2 linked regions of the Coraliomargarita algicola genome follow. The main gene of each other region encodes a partner of the protein of the gene in region 2 in a complex. Links are inferred from orthologs where the notes say so. Each region holds a gene or a part of one and is shown on either strand. Other genes may lie near its edges.

Region 1 (2,880 bases), 1.0 Mb from region 2 along the record:
CCACGACGCAATTGGAGCTCCATAATATCACTCAAATCCAAGCGCTCAGTCGCGGTCACCTCAGTGGCAAAGGAGGTATCAATATTCATATAAAGAAAATTGATGCCCCTTAAGTGAGTGGAATTCTCTACGGCAGACAGAGGCGATTGTAAGCAAACGAGAAGGGGAAGTAAGCAGAATAAGTAACGCATAAAAAACGAATAAACACGACAATGGGCAATGTAAAGCATGCGACAACGCAGGCGCAACAAAGTTCCTGCTAACCTAACGCGGCCTAAAGCACAACCACTTGCAAACGCGACCCACGCGTCGCCCAAGCACAGACCAGCTCATCGATCCAATCTCGCACCCGCTGATACTGCGCCTCGCGCTGCTTAGTCCAATACTTGCCAACGGGGCAAACCGCCTCGCGTAAACCAGTCACCAGCAACAACCCTTCGCGACGCCCCGCTAGTTTTTTCATTTCCACGACGATCGCCTGCCGTATCCACAGCGGGCTAAAATCCTCCAAACGCGGCACATGCCAATGAGCAAAAGCAAAATCGGCTCGGTGCCCGGAGACCCCGAAATGAAGTTTCGCTAATTTATCAACATAATCTCCCAGCGGCACACGTTCGAGATCTTCAGGGTGCTCTTTATACGCAAACTCTAAGGCACGACGCGCATGCTCCGCCCGCTCAGGGTCCGACACACGCCCGAGCAATTCGTTGAGCGTCCGAAGCTGCTCGACTGCAATCAGCTTGGCTTTAGGCATTATCTGTCGAAGCTTTCAGCTCATTGATTTCCTGCGCCAACTCGGCCAAATCCCTAAAATCTTTATAAACGGACGCATAACGAACGTAAGCAATTTGATCCAAATGCTTCAAACGCAGCATAATCTGCTCACCGATAGCGTGAGCCGGGATTTCATGGTCAAATTCTTTCTCCAAAGACGCCAACACATCGGCAATCAACATCTCGATCTGCATCACATCAATGGGCCGTTTTTCTACCGCTTTTTTGAGTCCACCCAACACCTTAACGCGGTCAAAGTCCTCGCGGCGCCCATCACGCTTGACCACTTGCAAATCGGCACGCAGCACCTCTTCAATCGTCGTAAAGCGATACCCACAGTCGAGACACTCACGACGGCGACGAATCGAAGTCTCGTTTTTTCCAGTTCGAGTATCGAGCACTTTTGTCTCAATAGAGGCGCATTTTGGGCAACGCATGATTAGCAATATGAATTCAAAAATCAGCAGAGAGAAGGTCTACTAACAATAATAAGAAAAAGACTACTATATGTAGCCTACTACATTTGCAATCCCTATATTTAGTAGCTAGGCTACAGCTTAAGAAAGTTCTCAAGCATCTTCATCCCCTGCTCCGTGGCGAGCGACTCGGGGTGAAACTGGACCCCCCATACGGGGAGATCTTTGTGAGCCAAGCCCATGATTTCGCCCGCCTCTGTTTCAGCCGTCACCTCCAGGCAATCGGGCAAGCTTTCACGCTCGACCAGCAGCGAATGGTAACGGGTGGCCACCATCGGATTGGGCAACCCCTGGAAAATATCCGTATCGCGGTGCGTGACGGGACTGGTCTTACCATGCATCAAGCGCTCCGCGCGCACCACCTTGCCACCGAAGTGCTGGCCGATACTCTGATGCCCCAGGCAAACCCCGAGCAAAGGCTTCTTGCCCGCAAATGCCTCAATCATCGCCAAGCTAACGCCTGCCTCGTTGGGCGAACAGGGACCGGGCGAGATCATGACACGGTCAGGATTCAGCGCGAGCGCCTCCTCCACCGTGATCGCATTGTTGCGAAAAACCTGCTGCTCCTCACCCAGCTGGCCAAAATATTGCACCAAATTATAGGTAAAAGAGTCAAAATTATCGATTACGAGAAGCATGCCGAAAATCAGAAGCGTGTTCGCCCCGAACTGCAAGCTCACAAGCAAATTGAAATCGAAGCAATTTTGCAGCTACTTGGTCATTTCCGCACGAGCGTTTTCATAGGCACTCAGCGCGCACTGCGAGCAAGCGGTCCGAACGTCGGCGAAGAAGTCGTTGCCCTTGTCATCGACGAGAATGTAGGCCGGAAAGTCCTCCACTTCGATCTTCCAAATGGCTTCCATGCCGAGTTCTGGATATTCCAACACTTCGACATTCTTGATATTGTGCTCCGCCAGCAAGGCAGCGGGCCCACCGATGGAGCCGAGGTAGAAACCGCCAAACTCTTTACACGCATCCGTGACCTGCTGCGAGCGATTGCCCTTGGCCAGCATGATCATGGAGCCGCCCTCCTTTTGGAAGGGATACACGTAGCTATCCATCCGTCCTGCGGTCGTAGGACCGAAGGAGCCGGAAGGCTTGCCAGCGGGCGTCTTGGCGGGCCCCGCATAATAAACGGGGTGGTTCTTCAAATACTCGGGCATGCCCTCGCCCTTATCCAAGCGCTCCTGAATCTTGGCGTGCGCGATGTCGCGGCCCACGATGATGGTGCCACTCAGCGAGAGCGGCGTGGCGACCGGATATTTGGTCAGCTCCGCCAGGATGTCTTTCATCGGACGATTCAGGTCGATGGCGACCGGGTCTTTTGGCTTCGCGATCTCGCCGTCGGCAGGAATGAAACGAGCGGGGTTTTCTTCTAATTGCTCCAGCCACAGGCCATCTTTATCGATGCGCGCCTTGGCATTTCGGTCGGCCGAGCAAGAAACGCCCAAGGCAACCGGACAGGAAGCACCGTGGCGTGGCAGACGAATCACCCGCACGTCCAGAGCAAAGTATTTACCACCAAACTGTGCACCGTAGCCCATTTTGCGGGTGTATTCCAGCAGCTTGGCTTCGAGTTCTGTATCGCGGAAGGCTTGACCGTATTCGTTGCCCTCAGTGGGCAGCTCAT
Region 2 (3,124 bases):
ACAGTCGCGTGTCGAGCGTAAGGCGCTGATGGCGAGTGCGCTCACGGATAATCCTGTCGGCTTCATTGAGGAGCGCCGTTTTATTCACGAGTTTCCCGGTTACGTGATCTATATGGGGGGACGCGATGGCTCGACCATGAAGGACTTTTGGATCTGGGAGCTGGATGCGCAAAAACGGGTGACACTGTTCTTGCGTGCGGCGGAGGGGGCGCTGGATTTTGACGAGGCGAATAAGGATCTGATTCTGACACTTAAAAATGGCACTGCCGAGAAGCGGGATGCAGATAATCCCGAGGCTTTCGGAGGAGATATGCCGGATTCTTTGTTTTTTGGCGAATTGCCGATCGCTCTGCCCTTGGATCAATTGTTTGGCGACAGTGATCGTAAGCGCAAGGTGCGCATTAAAGAGATGACTTTTGCCCAGCTGATGGAACAGCGGCAGGCGGAGTTGGACAAGGAAGCTGAGACCGGGGAGGGGATGACGGAGGAACGGTTGAAGGTGCAGATGCACATTCAGAAAAATTTTGCTTTGGCATTTTCAGTCTTTTCCTTGGCGGTTTTTGGAGTGCCGCTGGCGATTCAAGTGGGGCGTAAGGAAACGTATGCCAACCTTGGCATCGCGCTGGTGATCGCCATGAGCTATTACTTTCTGATCATTATGGTCAGTTGGTTAGAAGACTTACCCGCATTGCGTCCGGATCTATTGATCTGGTTGCCAAATATAATTTTTCAAAGCATTGGCTTTTGGATGATCCGTCGGGCGAGCCGCCACTAATTTAAGGATGAAAGTCCTCGAAATCCAGAATCCACCCTCGGTGGAAGCGCTCGTGGAGTGCTTCGGACGGCAGCCGCTGTCCTTTGTCTTGGATAGTGCGCAGTCCAATGATGGCTTGGGGGCCTGGAGTTTTTTTGGCGCGCATCCCTTTCAGACGGTTACTGGAGATCTGGACGATCTGCGCCAGGCGATGCAGGCCTATCCATTGGAATCGCATCCAGAGATTCCATTCACCGGGGGAGCGGTCGGTTACCTGAGTTACGACTATGGCCGGCGCTTAGAGCGTGTGCCCTGCCTCGCACAAGATGATCGCTCGATTCCTGATATGTCCTTTGCCCTCTACGATGGTGTGGCGGCACTCAATCACCAGAGCGGAGTGCTGTATTTGATCGGGCATGATGTTCACATGGCTGCGGACGCGGTGATCGAGCGCCTGCGGTCAATCGTAGGGGCGCGACTTGTCACGCCCGCATCAGAGTCAGCTTGCGTCACCTCCGAGTCGCTTCCGTTTTGCCAAACTGCGGCGGGCGTCACAAGTGAAGCCCCTACCACGGGCGCCTCGGCGGCCATGCCTGCCTGCCGCGGCGCTTGGCAATGGAACTTTTCAAAGGCCGATTTCTGCACTGCGGTGCAGCGTGTGCGTGACTATATTGCCAGTGGCGACGTGTATCAGGTGAATCTCTCCCAGCGCGCCCGTTGCACCTTCGAGGGTGACAGCATTGCACTGTATCAAGCGCTCCGTCGTGGCAATCCTGCTCCTTACGGGGCCTATCTGGACCTAGGCGACTGGCAGCTCATTTCCACTTCGCCGGAGCAGTTTTTGCAAAAGCGCGGTCGTGCCTTGGAGACGCGGCCGATTAAGGGCACTCGCCCGCGTGGTGCGAGCGCAGCAGAGGACTTGCAGCAAGCGGCCGCTCTGCGTGCTTCGGAAAAGGACCGCGCAGAGTTGTTGATGATCGTCGATCTCGAGCGTAATGACCTGGGGCGTATCGCGGAATTTGGCTCGGTGCAGGTCGAGGGATTGTATCAGTTGGAGCATTATGCGCGTGTCATTCACCAGACTGCGCGCGTCAAGGCCAGGCTCAGAGAGGGCAAGGATGTCTACGATGCCTTGGCGGCGCTTTTCCCCGGCGGCTCTATCACCGGCGCGCCCAAAGTGCGTGCGATGGAGATTATCGAAGCGCTCGAGCCCACTCGACGCGGCGCCTATTGTGGCTCCATCGGATACATCGGCTTCGATGGCGATGCCGAGTTTAATATCGCCATTCGCAGTTTGCACCTGAAAGCGGGGCAACTTGATTATCAAGTGGGCGGTGGGATTGTCTGGGACTCACAGCCAGAGGCCGAATACCAAGAAACCTTAGATAAAGCCCGCGCGATTCGCGAAGCGATTGATCAGTTATGTCAGACATCGTCATAATATCCCCCACTGAGTGCGTGATGCTCGCGCCGACGGATGCCGGTTTTGCGCACGGCTTCGGGCTCTTTGAAACCATGCGCTATGACGCGGGCCGCCTTTATTTTTGGCAGGATCACTGGGCCCGACTGACACGTTCTGCGCGGCACTTTACGCTCGATTTGCCCGCGGAAGCGGCAGTGCTGCGTGCTTTGCGTCAATTGGTCACGTCCGCGGCGATGCAATCTGGCATTTTGAAACTGTCCCTACTCAAGCATGCGGAGGGCAGCTGTCTCTATGTGTATGCCCGCCCACCGTTGCCGGCACCCGATCGCCGCTGCTTGTGGCTTGATACGGATTGTCCAATTGGCCGCCGTTCCTTGCTGGCTGGACATAAAACCCACAATTACATGGAGGCCATGTGCCTGCTGCAGCGCGCACGTGAGCAAGGTTTTTACGATGCCCTACGTCTCGATGACGCAGGCATGCTCGCGGAAACCACCACCGCTAACCTCTTTTTTGTCAGAGACGGTTGCCTATATACTCCTGCGCTCGATACCGGTATCCTGCCGGGGGTGACGCGTGCCGCGTTGTTGCGCGCCACTGAGTTAGGCATCGTCGAGGGACGATTCACTCCCGATGATTTGTTCGAGGCTGAGGCGGTCTTCGTGACTAATGCGACTCATGGCGTGCAAATCGTCGAGGGCATCGATGGTTTTAGTGGGGATCGCCGCCTTGATTTGACTGGCGCTTCGCAGGCTTGTCAGGCGATAGAGTCAGTGCTGGTACGGGCTCAGGCCGAACGGGCCTATCAACTCATTTGAAAAAACGCTTTACACTCGCCTGCTTTTCTGGCTCTTTCCAGCCTTTCCACTAATTTCAACAGCAATTTACACATGGGTAACCTCAAGAAAAAACGCCGTCTCAAGATGAACAACCACAAACGCCGCAAG

Evidence for each region. The genes of interacting proteins can lie anywhere in the genome.
Region 1: the proteins of pabB (region 2) and SH580_RS08575 are in contact, whole or in part, in a solved structure (PDB 8RP0), measured with the Escherichia coli proteins. The link is inferred for Coraliomargarita algicola from one-to-one orthologs.

Annotation. Positions count from the first base shown.
Region 1 is NZ_CP138858.1:2,180,471-2,183,350, forward strand. Bases 107-2,845 are described here. They hold SH580_RS08575 (anthranilate synthase component II), read right to left. Parts: upstream 1,889-2,845; coding sequence 1,325-1,888; downstream 107-1,324. Other genes in these bases: SH580_RS08565 (hypothetical protein), read right to left, coding at 275-754; nrdR (transcriptional regulator NrdR), read right to left, coding at 747-1,211; SH580_RS08580 (fumarate hydratase), read right to left, coding at 1,961-2,845. In the rest of the region: SH580_RS08560 (hypothetical protein), read right to left, coding at 1-89; more of SH580_RS08580, read right to left, coding at 2,846-2,880. UniProt on the Escherichia coli protein: Part of a heterodimeric complex that catalyzes the two-step biosynthesis of 4-amino-4-deoxychorismate (ADC), a precursor of p-aminobenzoate (PABA) and tetrahydrofolate.
Region 2 is NZ_CP138858.1:3,179,506-3,182,629, forward strand. What follows is about bases 6-2,988. They hold pabB (aminodeoxychorismate synthase component I), read left to right. Parts: upstream 6-782; coding sequence 783-2,195; downstream 2,196-2,988. Other genes in these bases: SH580_RS12870 (LptF/LptG family permease), read left to right, coding at 6-775; SH580_RS12880 (aminotransferase class IV), read left to right, coding at 2,177-2,988. In the rest of the region: more of SH580_RS12870, read left to right, coding at 1-5; more of SH580_RS12880, read left to right, coding at 2,989-2,995; SH580_RS12885 (AURKAIP1/COX24 domain-containing protein), read left to right, coding at 3,068-3,124. UniProt on the Escherichia coli protein: Part of a heterodimeric complex that catalyzes the two-step biosynthesis of 4-amino-4-deoxychorismate (ADC), a precursor of p-aminobenzoate (PABA) and tetrahydrofolate.